DNA from 3 places in the Streptomyces sp. NPDC050988 genome. Region 2 is predicted to be linked to each of the others. Evidence: riboswitches for the same ligand, from Rfam matches in the RefSeq annotation. Region 2 holds a riboswitch; each other region holds the start of a gene.
What was found. A riboswitch is a leader RNA that binds a small molecule or an ion and turns the genes downstream of it on or off. The one in region 2 is predicted to bind S-adenosylmethionine.

Region 1 (4,950 bases), on a different contig from region 2:
CGCCGTGCCAGGAGTCGAAGAGTTCGTTCGCGGTGGCCAGGAACTCCCTGGCCCGGGAGTAGCGCTCGTCCTGCGGGAGGAAGCCGCCGCGGCGGAAGTTCTCGCCGGTGAAGGCGTCCCAGGAGGTGACGACGTTCCAGGCGGCGCGCCCGTCCGAGAGGTGGTCCAGGCTGGCGAACTGGCGGGCCACCTCGTAGGGCTCGTTGAACGTGGAGTTGATGGTGCCGGTCAGGCCGAGGTGCTGGGTGACGGCGGCCAGCGCGGTGAGGACGGTGAAGGTGTCGGGGCGGCCGACGACGTCCAAGTCGTAGATCTTTCCGCCCTGTTCGCGCAGTCGCAGCCCTTCGGCGAGGAAGAGGAAGTCGAACTTGGCGCGTTCGGCAGTGCGGGCGAAGTGCGTGAAGGAGCTGAACTCGATGTGGCTGCCGGCCTCCGGGTCGCTCCAGACGGTGGTGTTGTTGACGCCGGGGAAGTGGGCGGCCAGGTGGATCTGCTTCAGCGGCTTGCTCATGGTCCTGGGGTCTCCGTCCGGCTCAGGCGGTGGCGTTGGCAGAGGCGTTGGCGTGGGCGTTGGCGACAGCAGTCCCGGTGGCGTTGGCGGCGTAGCGGTTCGCCGGGCGGGCGAGCCCGAGCAGTCCGCGCAGGGTGTCGGCCTCGTAGGCGCGGCGGAAGGCGCCCCGGCGCTGGAGTTCGGGGACAAGCCCCTGGGTGATGGCCGGCAGGTCGTGGCCGAGGACGGCTGGGCGCAGCCGGAAGCCGGTCAGCCCGGCCGACGACAACTCCTGAAGCAGGTCGGCGAGTTGGGCGGGCGTGCCGGTGAAGACGCGGGCGTCGCTGGTGAACGGCTGTCCCGCGAGGATGTCGAGGCGGTCCTTGCGGGCGGCCGCGGCGGCCGGATCGTCGTCGAGGAACACCACCAAGTCGCCGAAGACGTGCAGGGGTTGGCCGGCGCGGCCCGCGAGGGCCTGTTCGGCGCGGATCTCGGCGACTATCGCGCGGGCCTGGTTGGTGTCGTGCGGGGTGACGTAGCCGATGTCGGCGGCGCGGGCCACCAGCCGGTACGGCACGGTCTGGTGGGCGAGGGCGCTGACGACGGGCTGGCCCTGGGGCGGACGCGGGGTGATGGAGGGGCCCTTGACGCTGAAGTGCGGGCCCTCGAAGTCGATGTAGTGGAGCTTGTCGCGGTCGACGAAGCGGCCGGTCGCCACGTCCCGAATCTCGGCGTCGTCCTCCCAGCTGTCCCAGAGTCTGCGTACGACCTCGACGTAGTCGGCCGTCTCGTCGAAGAGTTCGGTCACGACGTCCTGTGTGGCCGGGCTGTCGTAGGCGTCCAGACGGGGCAGGGTTCGGCGACCGAAGTGCGCGGCCTCGTTCTGGCGTGCCGTCAACTGCACCCGCAGGCCTGCCCGGCCGGAACTCACATGGTCGAGGGTGGCAATGGCCTTGGAGATGTGGAACGGCTCCGTGTGCGTGGCCACCACGGTCGGCACCAGACCTATGTGGCGAGTCAGTGGGGCGACCCGGGCGGCGACGAGAACGGCGTCGAGCCGGCCGCGGACCTGGTCGGTCCGCCCGTCCGGCTCGATGAAGTGCGAGGACTGCGGTCCGAGGCCGTCCTCGAAGGTCACGAAGTCGAGGAGACCGCGCTCGGCCTCGGCGACGAGACCGGCCCAGTACCCGGCGGTGAACAACTCCCGGGGCCGGGCCACCGGTTCGCGCCAGGCGGCGGGGTGCCAGCCGGCGCCGTCGAGCGCCACGGCGAGGTGCGGATGCGCGGAGGAGGGCAGGGCAGAAGGTGCTGAGGACACGAGAGGTGTGCCTTCCTGATCGTCCGTACGAGAAAGCCGGCCCTCGTCGGAGGGCGCGGCCGCGTGGATTCAGGTCAGGGGCAACAGAGCGCGCCGGCGACGCGCAGCAGGTCGATGTGCGGCCGGGAGTAGAGGCGTACGCGATGGAGCGGGGCGGCCTTCGGGACGCTGCGGCGGGACACGGTTCGCGCTCGCACGTGCGTCACCTCCGCCCTTCCGGCTCGGCGGACCGGGGGCCCGCCGACCTCGCGTGCGCGGACCCTCGATCGGGCACCGCCTCGTCGTCAACGAGCACAACAGTACGGCTGCGCCCTTTCTTCCGGCCAGCGAGAGTTCCTGTTCCGACGGCTTCCGGGAGTTCCTGTCGGGAGGCATCTCATCACGAGATACGCAGCCGGTCCCGTGGTCCGGCGGCCGGGTGCCCAGCTGCTGAGACGCCGTCTTGACGGTCCCGCGGAGCGCATCAACACTGGCGGGGACGGTCACGATTGCCAGCGCCCGTCGTGCGGGGACTCCCCGTTCGTGCGGTCATCGGCCCCGGCCCGCTGGCAGGCAACCCTTCCACCGCGACGGGGTGCCCCGGGTGACGACCGGGTTCCGCCGGAGCGGCGGGGCAAGCGTGGTCTCGCGTCTCGCGAGCCCCGACGGCAGGACCGGTGGGAATTGTCCAGGAACGGCTTGACGAGGCGCCTGCACATCGATTTGTCGCGTGTCTCCAGCGCTTACTGATCCGCCACGCGTCCGACCGATCCGGACCTGTACGGCAGCGCAGTCACTCCGTTCCGCCACTGGCGCCCACGAGGCGGCCAGGGCCCCGCGTTCCCCCTGGAGAGTCATGCCCGAGACAGTTTCCCGCGGTTCCAGCAGCACTGACACCTTCACGACGGCGGCCTCCCACACGACCGCCTGCCACTCGTCCGGCCGTGGCACGGCCGCCGGCGGCACTGCCCTCCCCGGTCCGGCCGTCCCCGGTCCGGCCGCCCGTCCGCACCGCTTCCGCGGCCGTATCGGCGTCGGTCTCGCGGGCGGCTTCTACCCGGCCCCGCACCGCTACCAGCTGTATCTGTCCGAGGCCTGTCCCTACTCGGGACGCGTGGCGGTCGTCCTCGATCTGCTCGGCCTCAAGGGCGCGCTCACCACGACGGTCCTGAAGCTCCCCGCCGAGACACCCGATGCCTTCGCGTCACTGCGCGGCGCGTACGAGGCGACCTGGCACCACTACGACGGCCCGCTCACCGCGCCCGCGCTGTGCGACCGCTGGAGCGGACGCGTCGTCAGCAACCACACGCCCGACATCCTCCGCGACCTCGCCGGCCTGCTCGCCGACGGGGCATGCGAGTCGGCACTGGATCGGCTCGACCGGCAACTCGCCGGCCATCCCTATGTGTCGGGCGACGAACTCGGCGCCGCGGATCGGGACCTCTGGGTGACACTCACCCACCTCGACCACTTCGACGCGGCGGGCACCCTCGCTCCGTACCGCCACATCGAGGAGTACGTACGACGCCTCGGCGATCACCCGGACCTCGCCGTCGACGAGCACTGAGTGCTCAGCACCGACCCACGGGCCGGTGTGACAACTGTGCGGCAGTGGGCCTGAATACGCCTTCCGGATATGCCGATAACGGGGATAGAGAAAGGGAATAGTGAGGGAGTTGTAAAACGGGGGGCGGAGAGCGCATGCGCATTCAGGTACTCGGGCCGGTCTGCGTCTGGCGGGACGGCACCCGCCTCGACCTCGGTTCGCCCCAGCGCCGCGCGGTACTCGCCCTGCTCGCCGTGTCCCGTGGACAGCAACTGCCGTTCTTCGGGCTCGCGGACGCGCTGTGGGGCGAGCGCCCGCCGGCAACCGCGTCGAACGTCGTCCAGACCCACATCAAGCACCTGCGCCACCTGTTGGAGCCGGACCGGCCACCACGCGCCCGCAGTGCGCTGCTCCCCCGGCTCGGCGACGGCTACGCGCTGCGCGTCCCGTACGACGCCATCGACCTGCTGCGCTTCAGGGACCTGGTCGCCGGGGCGGTGACCGTACGACGGGACGGCCGGCGCGGCGGCCAGGAGCGGGCTGCCGCGCTGCTGGCCGAGGCGCTCGGGCTGTGGCAGCAACCACCCCTCGCGGACCTGCCCTTCCTCTCCGCACACCCGGTGGTCGTCGCGCTGGCGGAGGAACGCCGTGGTGCGGTCGCCCAGTACGGCGAGGCCATGATCGCGGCGGGCCGGAGCGCCGACGCGCTGCCCGTCCTGGAGGAGACCGCGATCGCGCAGCCGCTGGACGAGGACGCCCAGGCCCGGCTCATCCGGGCCTACGAGGCTGTCGGCCGACGCGACCAGGCCGTCGCCGTCTACCGGCGGAGCCGCCGTCGGCTGGCCGACGAACTCGGTGTCGACCCCGGCCCCGCACTGGCCGAGGCCTATGCCGCCCTGCTGCGCCGCCGCACCCGGCCTTCAACTCCCGGTGCCGGGCATGCTCCCGCCGACGGCGATGGCACGGCAGACGCCGCCGAGTCACCCGCTCAGGTGCCCGCCCACGTACCCCCGTATCCGCCCAAGGCGCACCGATTACCCGCGCAACTCCCCGCGGACGTACCCGACTTCGCGGGCCGTGACCCGGAACTGTCCGCGCTGGACCGGCTGCTGGCCGCGGCGGCGGACAGTCCGACGGCAGGGGCCATCTCGGTCGTCTCAGGCACGGCCGGAGTGGGGAAGACCGCGCTGACCGTCCACTGGGCGCACCGCACGCGCCACCGGTTCCCCGACGGCCAGCTCTACGTCAACCTGCGCGGCTACGACCCGGACCGCCCCATGCCGCCCGGCGACGCCCTCACCCGGTTCCTCGGCGTCCTCGGGGTGCCCGGTGACGCGATCCCGCTCGACGTCGACGACCGCGCGAGCCGGTTCCGGACCGAACTGGCCGACCGGCGGATGCTGTTGGTCCTCGACAACGCCCTGTCCGAGGAGCAGGTCCGCCCGCTTCTTCCCGGCTCACCGGCCTGTACGGTCGTGGTCACCAGCCGGGACAGCCTCGCCGGGCTGGTGGCCCTGCACGGCGCCCGCCGGATCGGTCTGGGCCCGCTCCCGCCGCCCGACGCCCTCGCCCTGCTGCGCACGCTGGTCGGTGGGCGCGTCGACACCGAGCCGGGGC
Region 2 (4,950 bases):
CACCTTCGCCGCGATGTCGTCCGGCAGCAGCCGGAAGTAGTCCGGCGGAGCCCACGGCGTGTGCGAGAAGTGCCCGATCCGCAGGTCGGGGCGGAGTTCGCGGAGCATCCGCGGGACGAGGACCAGGTGGTAGTCCTGTACGAGGACGGCCGCGCCCTCCGCCGCCTCCTCGGCCAGCGCCTCGGCGAAGGCGTGGTTGTACGTCTCGTACGCCGCCCACTGGCGCCGGAACTCCTTGTCGAAGACCGGCTCGAGCGGTGTCTGGTAGAGCAGGTGGTTCACGAACCACAGCACGGAGTTGGCGATGTCGTTGTACGCGGCGGCGTGGGTGTCGGCGTCGATGTCCAGCATCCGTACGCCGTCCTCGCCCACCCCGCGTCGTACGGCCTCGCGGTCGCCGTCGCCGAGGGCCGAGCACACCCACAGGGCGCCCGCGTCCGGGCCGATCGCGGAGAGGCCGGAGACCAGGCCGCCTCCGCCGCGCTTGGCCGTGAGCGTGCCTGTCTCGTCCTGGGTGTACGAGATCGGGCCGCGGTTGGAGGCGACCAGGATGTTGTGGGTGCCGCGGGTGGAGACCATGACACGAAATCTAGCCCCCGCTGTAAACGCTCAAACGTTCCCACTCGCCGTGGTGCGTGAGGTGTGCCTCGCCTGGCCGCCGGTGGGGGGGGGGGGGGGGGGGGGGGCGGGGCGCGGGGGGGGGGGGGGGGGGGGGGGGGGGGCGGGGGCCGCGGCGCGGGCGGGGGGGGGGGGGGCCCCCCCCCGCCCCCGGGGCGCGCGCGCGTCGGCCCGGGCGGGGCCCCCCCCCCCCGGGGCGCGGGGAACTGCGCAGTCTTTTGCCTTTAGGGGCGCGGGGAACTGCGCGCCCAGCCCCCACCGGCGCCGCAGACAACAACGGCGCACCCCGCGGAGCGCTACGCCGCTTTCCTTTCCACGTACTCCTCGATCTCCGCCATCGGCGGCCTCTCCTCCATGTCCACCGAGTACGTGCGCGGCTCGAAGCCGTTCTCGCCGCGTTCGAACTGGGTGAGGGAGGGGCGGATCATGTGGCCGCGGGCCAGGCGGAGCTGGGCCGTGCGGTAGATCGCGGCGGACATGCGGCCCAGGGCCTGGCCGTCCTGGTGGCGGTGCTTGCGGACGCCGACGTCGACCTGGGCCAGGGCGTCCAGGCCCACCAGGTGGAGCGCGTCGACCAGCATGCCCAGCTCGACGCCGTATCCGACGGGGAACGGGAGCTGTTCGAGGAGGGAGCGGCGGGCCGCGTACTCCCCGCCCAGCGGCTGGACGAAGCCGGCAAGCTGCGGCCAGTGCATGTTCAGGATCGGACGGGCCATGAGTTCCGTGACCCGGCCCCCCTGACCTGCGGCGGAGCCCAGCGGGCGGTCGTACATCGCCTTGACGAGGTCCACGCCCGGGTCGGTGAGCAGCGGGCCGACTATCCCGGAGACGAAGTCCGCCGAGAACTCCTTGAGGTCCGCGTCGACGAAGGCGACGATGTCCCCGCTGGTGACGAGGAGCGAGCGCCACAGCACCTCGCCCTTGCCGGGGACGGCCGGCAGCCGGGGCAGGATCTCGTCCCGGTGCACGACACGGGCCCCCGCGTCGGCGGCGACCTCGGAGGTGCGGTCCGTCGAACCCGAGTCGATCACCACGATCTCGTCGACGAGCGGCACCTTCCTGGTCATCAGCTCACGGCGGATGATCGCGACGATCTCGCCGACGGTCTCCTCCTCGTTGAGCGCGGGCAGTACGACACTCACCGTGGAGCCGGTGGCACGCTTCGCGGCGATGAGTTGCTTGAGCGGGCGGTCCTCGACGGACCAGGAGCGCGTGCTCAGCCAGCGCTCGACGTCTTCCAGCACGTGCGGCTCTCCCTTGCGTTCATTGGGATGCGTGTGCCCGGCGCGGCGCGAGGCACTGTCGGGTGCGTCACTGTCATCTCGCGGTTCGGACGGCTCTCTCCACCATCCAGGCCTTCGGTTACAGTCTTGAACAACGCTGATGACCATCGCATGTCGGGGGTCGTTGCGTGTACAACCAAAACCGGAAGCAGATCCGGAACCAGAACCACAACTGAATACCGCTCATCCAGAGGGGCAGAGGGATACGGCCCGTTGAAGCCCCGGCAACCCTCCAGCCGGTCTCGTCCTGATCATCGTCGATCAGCGCAGCGAGGCTCCCGGCTAGGGAAGGTGCCAAATCCGTCTCACGGCGAAGTGCGTCGTGAGGAAGATGAGGAGAAAGGGCCTCGCCTCCATGGCTGCGCAGACAGTTGCAAGCACCACGAACTCCACCCCCGCCGCGAACTCCGTCGACCTCGGACCGGCCGCCGCGCTTTCCTGCCGTGAATGCGGCCACCGCGTCCCGCTCGGTCCGGTCTTCGCCTGCGAGGAGTGTTTCGGCCCGCTGGAGATCGCGTACGACTTCTCGGCCTACGACACCGAGGAACTCCGCAAGCGGATCGAGGCGGGCCCCGCGAACATCTGGCGGTACGCGCCGCTGCTGCCCGTCCCCGCGGACGTGGCCGACAAGCCGAACATCAACCCCGGCTGGACCAAGCTCGTCCAGGCCGACAACCTCGCGCGCGAGCTGGGTGTCGACGCCGGCAAGCTCTTCGTGAAGGACGACTCCGGCAATCCGACGCACTCCTTCAAGGACCGGGTCGTCGCCCAGGCGCTGGAGGCCGCGCGTGCCTTCGGCTTCACCACGCTCTCCTGCTCCTCCACCGGCAACCTCGCCGGCGCGGTGGGCGCCGCCGCCGCGCGCGCCGGCTTCCGGTCCTGTGTGTTCATCCCGCACGACCTGGAGCAGGGCAAGGTCGTCATGGCCGCGGTCTACGGCGGCGAGCTCGTCGGCATCGAGGGCAACTACGACGACGTGAACCGTTTCTGCTCCGAGCTGATCGGCGACCCGGCCGGCGAGGGCTGGGGCTTCGTCAACGTCAACCTGCGGCCGTACTACGCGGAGGGTTCCAAGACCCTGGCGTACGAGATCTGTGAGCAGCTCGGCTGGCAGCTGCCCGACCAGCTCGTCGTGCCCATCGCCTCGGGCTCGCAGCTCACGAAGATCGACAAGGGTCTGCAGGAGCTGATCAAGCTCGGGCTGGTCGAGGACAAGCCGTACAAGATCTTCGGTGCGCAGGCCGAGGGCTGTTCGCCGGTGTCCGTGGCGTACAAGGCCGGGCACGACGTCGTACGGCCGCAGAAGCCGAACACGATCGCGAAGTCGCTGGCGATCGGTAACCCGGCGGATGGTCCTTACGTTCTCGATATCGCCCGGCGTACGGGTGGGGCTGTCGAGGACGTGAATGACGAGCAGGTGGTCGACGCGATCAAGTTGCTGGCGCGGACCGAGGGGATCTTCGCGGAGACCGCCGGTGGTGTGACGGTGGGGGTGGCGAAGAAGCTGATCGAGAACGGTCTGCTGGATCCGAGTCTGACCACTGTTGTGCTCAACACGGGTGATGGTCTGAAGACGCTGGATGCGGTTGCTTCCGACACGGGGCTGACCGCGACGATCCGGCCGAACCTGGATTCTTTCCGTGAGGCTGGGCTCGGCTAGTCGTTTCATCCTGCGGGCGCGTGGGGGCTGGTCGCGCAGTTCCCCGCGCCCCTAAAAGCCAAAAGACTGCCCCGCGCCCCCAAGAGCCAAAGACTGCGCCGTTCCCCGCGCCCCTGAAGGGGCCACCCACTCCGACGGAGGTCCAACCCCATGAGCGTCAACGTTCGTATCCCCACCATCCTGCGTACCTACACGGGCGGCCAGGCCGAGGTTGTCGCTGAGGGGGCGACTCTTGGTGAGGTCATCGCCGATCTGGAGAAGAACCACACCGGGATCGCCGCCCGGGTCCTGGACGACCAGGGGCAGTTGCGCCGGTTCGTCAACGTGTACGTGAACGACGACGACGTCCGCTTCGAGCAGGGGCTGGAGACGGCGACGCCGGACGGGGCCGGGGTGTCGATCATTCCCGCCGTCGCCGGCGGCTGACCGTCGGGAGCCGTGCCGAGGGCTGATAATTACCTTCGGTAACTGCCGTCACCGAGAGTTCATCGAATTGCCCCCTCCGTGAGAGAAGCGGAGGGGGCAATTCTGTATGGTTGAGCGCGGTACAGTTGGGGAACCTGCTTCGATCCGCACGCCGGGCGCATTGAGATCCCGCCCGAAGCCCGACAAGAAGTAGCCAAAGTGCCCCACCTTTTTGAGCCTTTTATGGCATTCATGGGGCCCGACTTGCCCTGAATCTTCGTGAATTCTTCACATATTCCCGATCGGTCGTGCCCGGAATTCTCGTCGGATTGACCTGTTGCAGACGGCAGTTGGACGGATACATTCAGCCGCGGTCGACGCGTTCCGGCGCACACCCCCAACCGTTGGGGGGTGAGGTCTGACCCGGATCCGCGAAGTGCGGGTCTGTGCAAGGGCCAGTAATAGGGGAGTTAGGCATGGCTCAGGGCACCGTCAAATGGTTCAACGCGGAGAAGGGGTACGGCTTCATCGCGGTCGACGGTGGTGCGGATGTTTTCGTCCACTACAGCGCGATTCAGATGGACGGCTACCGCACCCTGGAAGAGGGTCAGCGGGTCGATTTTGAGATCTCGCAAGGCCAGAAGGGGCCGCAGGCGGACATGGTCCGACTGGCGACCGGCTGAAGCACGCGCCGACTTACTGCAGCGACGTTCTTCTTCCGAAGGGCTCGTACCCCACCGGGTGCGGGCCCTTCGGCATGCCCGCACCCCGTCCGCGCCGTCCGTGCGCTCTCTTCCCGCCTGCTCCCACCAGCTCCCACCTGCGGATCATCCGGAGCCGCTTGCACTCGCATGGGTCGAGTGCTAATCATTGGCGTTAGCACTCTGAAGGTGAGAGTGATAACGAGGACCGGGTCGGTGAGGCCCGCAGGCCGGGTGGGGCAAGGAACCACGAGGTCGGCAGGCCGTCCGTCGCGGGCGCGGG
Region 3 (4,950 bases), on a different contig from region 2:
CCGCGGCGGTCCGTTCCTGGCCCGCCCTGCTGAACGGCCTGCTGGACGGACACGACCTGAGCGCCGCCGACACCGCCTGGGCGATGGACCTGATCATGCGGGGCGAGGCGACCGACGCGCAGATCGCCGGGTTCGTGGTGGCGCTGCGGGCCAAGGGCGAGACCGTCGAGGAGATCGTCGGGTTCGTCCGGGCGATGTACGAGCACGCGAACGTGATCGAGGTGCCGGGGGAGACCGTCGACATCGTCGGTACGGGTGGCGACGGGGCGAAGACCGTCAACATCTCCACCATGTCGGCGATCGTCATCGCCGGTACGGGTGCCAAGGTCGTCAAGCACGGCAACCGGGCGGCCTCCTCGGCCTCCGGGGCGTCCGACGTGCTGGAGAAGCTCGGCGTCAATCTGGAGCTGCCGACGCATCGCGTGGCGCAGGTCGCCGAGACGGCCGGGATCACCTTCTGCTTCGCGGCGAAGTTCCACCCCGCGATGCGCTACGCGGGTGCCGCGCGTGGGCAGTTGGGGATCCGTACGGTCTTCAACGCGCTCGGTCCGCTGACCAACCCGGCGAAGGTGAGGGCGCAGGCCGTCGGGTGCGCCGATCCCCGGATGGCGCCGATCATGGCCGGCGTGTTCGCCGAGCGCGGCAACTCCTCGCTCGTCTTCCGCGGCGACGACGGGCTGGACGAGCTGACGACGACGGCCACGTCGCGGGTGTGGGTCGTACGGGACGGCAAGGTGCGCGAGGAGTCGTTCGATCCGCGTGACGTGGGGATCGAGCTGGTGCCCGTGGAGGCGTTGCGGGGGGCCGACGCCTCGTACAACGCGGATGTGGCCCGGCGGCTGCTGAACGGGGAGACCGGGCCTGTGCGGGACGCCGTGCTGCTGAACTCGGCGGCCGCGCTGGTGGCTCTCTCGCCAGGGGACGGTCCGCTCGCGGACCAGCTCCGGGCGGGGATGGCCAAGGCCGCGGACGCGATCGACTCCGGGGCGGCGAAGGCCACGTTGGAGCGGTGGGTGGCGGCGAGCAACGCGTAGCGGGTGCGGCGGGGGGTTTTCTCGCCCCCGCCGCCCCTACCCATTCCCGTCACTTCCTCAGGGGCTCCGCCCCCGAACCCCCAAAAGATTGCGCAGTTCCCCGCGCCCCTAAAAAACCTAGGGGCGCGGGGAACTGCGCAGTCTTTTAGCCTCTCCGGCGTTTGAGGAGCGGGGGTTCGGGGGCTGGCCCCCGAGTAGTGACGGGAATGGGTAGGGGCGGCGGGGGCGAGAAAGGCCCCGTCGCCCCCGACCGTCCCGGTATTCGGACGACGGGGTTGCGGTCGGATCATCGTGTGGCAAGATGCTGGCAGGTCATGAGCGACAGTCATCAGGCCCCGGCCGACTGTCCGGCAACCCTCCGTCCGTGGCGGGGTGCCCCGGGTGAAGACCAGGCCGTAGGCAGTGAGGTCTACGGCAAGCGCGGACCCCTCGCATCACCAGGGGTCCTGGTCGTCCGAGGGAGCCTTCTGTGAGCAAGCGAATGCGATAGGGCGTAGAGCCCCGCCTCCGCACACCCTTTTCCACCTCCACCACGCTTGAGCCGTACCCAGTCGTACCCGCTCGCGTGGTGTTCCCGCCTGCCTCACAGGAGCTCGCCATGTCTGTTTCCACCGTTGTCTCCGCTTCGCTGCCCGTTCTGGGGCGGGACGTCACCGTGCCGCTCGTCACCGGCGGCGAGGTCACCTACGCCGCGCTCGACTACGCCGCCAGCGCCCCGGCCCTCCAGCGGGTGTGGGACGACGTGGCCGCGTACGCCCCGTACTACGGGAGCGTGCACCGCGGGGCCGGGTACCTCTCCCAGCTGTCCACCGACCTGTTCGAGAACGCCCGCAGGACCGTCGAGGAGTTCCTCGACTGCCGCGACGGCGACCAGGTCGTCTTCACCCGGTCCACCACCGACTCGCTCAACCTCCTCGCCGCCGCCCTCCCCGCGGACTGCCAGGTCTTTGTCTTCGAGACCGAGCACCACGCGTCCCTGCTCCCGTGGCGGGACGCCCGCGTCACGTACCTCAACGCTCCGCGGAGCCCGGGCGAGGCCGTCGCGACGCTGGAGCGGGCGCTCGCCGAGCGGGACCCCCACGGGCCGGCGCTCGTGTGCGTCACGGGCGCCTCGAACGTCACCGGCGAGCTGTGGCCCGTACGGGAACTGGCCGCCGCCGCCCACGCGCAGGGCGCCCGGATCGTGCTCGACGCCGCCCAGCTCGCGCCCCACTACCCCGTGTCCGTACGGGAGTTGGACGTCGACTGGGTCGCCTTCTCCGGGCACAAGCTGTATGCGCCCTTCGGGTCGGGTGTCCTCGCCGGACGCGCCGACTGGTTGACCGAGGCCGAGCCGTACCTCGCGGGCGGGGGCGCCTCGCGGAAGGTCTCACGGCGGGTGGACGGCGGCGTGGACGTCGAGTGGCACGAGAGCGCCGCGCGGCACGAGGCCGGGTCGCCCAACGTCATCGGCGCCTACTCCATCGCCTCCGCCTGCAAGGCCCTCACCGAGGCCGGCTTCGACACGCTGGTCGCCCGGGAGCAGCACCTGATCGACACCGTCCGGACCGGTCTCGCCGAGGTGCCCGAGGTGCGTGTCCTCTCCCTCTTCGACGACGACGCGCCCCGCGTCGGCGTCATCTCCTTCGTCGTCGAGGGCTGGAACAGCTCGCACTTCGCCGCCGCGCTCTCCGCCGAGTACGGCATCGGGGTGCGGGACGGCCTGTTCTGCGCCCACCCGCTCGTACGCACGCTCCTCGGCAGCGACCCGCAGTCCCAGGGAGAGTGCGGTGCCCCCGAGGCGGCACCCGGCGAGAAGTCCCTCAACGCCATTCGCGTCAGCTTCGGGGCGGGCACCCCGGACGAGCACGTCGAGCGGTTCGTCCGAGCCGTCAAGGAACTCGTACGCGACGGCGCGAAGTGGAACTACCGCACGGTGGAAGGGCGTTGCGTTCCGGCGGTCTGACCGGCGGGTGGCTCCCCGAGCGTCTGCCGCCGCCCCGCCGGGGCTGCGCTCACACGCCCGCTCCCCGTGGCAGCCCCGCCCCCAGCAGGATCATCCGCAGCGCCCGCTCGGTCGCGTCCGTGAGGAGTTCGGAGGCTCGTACGAGGGCCTCTGCCAGGGCCATCGGGGCGGGCAGGATGCCGGTGAAGGCGTCCACGCCCGGGACCGTGTGGGCGCCCTCGCCGAGGGTGCCCGCCAGGGCGAGGACCGGGCGTCCGTTCAGCTTGGCTCGGCGGGCCACCTCGGCCGGGACCTTGCCGCGCGGGGTCTGGTGGTCCAGGGCGCCCTCGGCGGTGAGGACCAGGTCGGCGCGGGCGAGGCGGGCGTCCAGGTCGAGATGGTCGAGGAGCACCTCGAAGCGGGGGAGGAGACGGGCGCCGAGAGCGGCGAGGCCCGCGCCCAGGCCGCCGGAGGCACCCGTACCGGGGCCGCCGTACAGGTCGCAGGTGACCGGGAGGTCCCGGGTGAGGACGTACGCCCAGTTCTGCAGGCCCGCGGACAGCTCCTCGACCTGCGCGGGGGTCGCGCCCTTCTGCGGACCGAAGACGCGGGCGACGCCGCGCTCACCGCACAGCACGTTGTACGGGTTGCAGGCGACCAGCAGTTCCGTGTCGGCGAGGCGGGGGTCGAGGCCCTTCGGGTCGATGTGGTGCAGGCGGGTCAACTCCCGGCCGCCTTGCGGAAGTTCGAAGCCGTCCTCGTCCAGCAGGCGGGCGCCGAGCGCCTGTAGGGCTCCGGCGCCCCCGTCCGACGTACCCGAGTCGCCGCAGCCGACGAGGATGCGGCGTACGCCCGTGTCGAGGGCGGCGCGGATCAGCTCGCCGACGCCGTACGTGGTGGTGGCGCCCGGATCGCGCAGGCCGTGCGGGACGAGGGAGAGGCCGGCCACCGCCGCCATCTCCACGACGGCCGTGTCGGCGGAGCCGGGGCCGACGCCCGGGCCCGTGCCGAGCAGTGCGAAGTGGGTGCCCACGGGCTCGCCGAGCGGGCCGGTGGCGGGCAGGGCGACCAGTCGGCCCCCGGTCGCCGAGGCGAGGGCCCGGGCCGTCCCCTCGCCGCCGTCCACCAGGGGGATCAGGTCGACCTCGGCGTCCGGTACGACACGGCGTACGCCCGCCGCGATGGCGTCGGCGGCGGCCTGGGCGGACAGGGACTCCTTGAAGCCACTGGGGGCGACGGCGAAACGGGTCAGCATGGGAGGGGCTCCTTGGGGGCTTCGCGGTTAGGACGGCTGGGACGGCTGGGACGGCTTCCGGGCTTCCGGGCTTCAGGGCTTCAGTACCGGTACGCCGAGCAGCGGCCATACGGTGAGGGCGAAGAGCAGGACGAGCGTCGCCGTCAGCGGGGCCAGGACCGCGGACAGACGCAGCAGGTCGCGCGGGGTGTACGTCGGCGTGCCGGGTATCTCGGCGAAGAGCGTGACCGGCTTGGCCGAGGCCGGAAGCGTGTGGCAGAAGCCCGCCGCGGCCGTGGACGCCAGCGCGGCCGCGACCGGGTTGACCCCAGCGCCCACCGCCGCCGCGACCACCAGCGGCACGAGGACGGAGGAGCGGGCGGAGCGGGACTGGAGGACCAGATGGGCGGCCGTGCTCACCGCGACGACGAGCGCGAGGAACAGCCACGGGTCCACGCCGGCCGGCAGCCCGGACACCAGCCACTCCGCCGCCCCCGAATCCGCGAGCGCGACGCCCATCGCCATCGTCGCCGCCATGAAGAGGAGCAGCGACCAGGGAACGGTCTTCAGGGCGTCCTTCAGGCCCACGGTCCCGAGTGCGGGCGAGGCCGCGACGACCGCGCCGATCAGGGCGACGACCGCGGGGGACACCTGATGGAGGGGCTCGCTGCACCAGAGCGCGACCACCGTGGCAAGCAGCAGCGCGCACCGCGACTCGGCCGGCGACCAGGGGCCGGTGACGGGCTGCTCGCTGTGCT

Region 1: linked by a shared signal. The riboswitch ahead of ACIBEI_RS03025 (glutathione S-transferase C-terminal domain-containing protein) and the one ahead of thrC (threonine synthase) in region 2 are both predicted to bind S-adenosylmethionine.
Region 3: linked by a shared signal. The riboswitch ahead of ACIBEI_RS29130 (aminotransferase class V-fold PLP-dependent enzyme) and the one ahead of thrC (threonine synthase) in region 2 are both predicted to bind S-adenosylmethionine.

The regions. Positions count from the first base shown of each region.
Region 1 is NZ_JBITFQ010000001.1:695,007-699,956, forward strand. Features, by position in the region: gene ACIBEI_RS03010 (NtaA/DmoA family FMN-dependent monooxygenase) at 1-511, opposite strand, end outside; gene ACIBEI_RS03015 (LLM class flavin-dependent oxidoreductase) at 534-1,808, opposite strand; gene ACIBEI_RS03020 (putative leader peptide) at 1,883-2,005, opposite strand; SAM riboswitch class IV at 2,289-2,434, shown strand; gene ACIBEI_RS03025 (glutathione S-transferase C-terminal domain-containing protein) at 2,644-3,354, shown strand; gene ACIBEI_RS03030 (AfsR/SARP family transcriptional regulator) at 3,489-4,950, shown strand, end outside.
Region 2 is NZ_JBITFQ010000040.1:49,810-54,759, reverse strand. Features, by position in the region: gene ACIBEI_RS44765 (trehalose-6-phosphate synthase) at 1-579, opposite strand, end outside; gene ACIBEI_RS44760 (glucosyl-3-phosphoglycerate synthase) at 915-1,862, opposite strand; SAM riboswitch class I at 2,082-2,239, shown strand; gene thrC (threonine synthase) at 2,257-3,561, shown strand; gene ACIBEI_RS44750 (ubiquitin-like small modifier protein 1) at 3,712-3,987, shown strand; gene ACIBEI_RS44745 (cold-shock protein) at 4,443-4,649, shown strand.
Region 3 is NZ_JBITFQ010000015.1:180,899-185,848, forward strand. Features, by position in the region: gene trpD (anthranilate phosphoribosyltransferase) at 1-1,034, shown strand, start outside; SAM riboswitch class IV at 1,345-1,461, shown strand; gene ACIBEI_RS29130 (aminotransferase class V-fold PLP-dependent enzyme) at 1,633-2,979, shown strand; gene ACIBEI_RS29135 (glycerate kinase) at 3,029-4,213, opposite strand; gene ACIBEI_RS29140 (SLC13 family permease) at 4,286-4,950, opposite strand, start outside.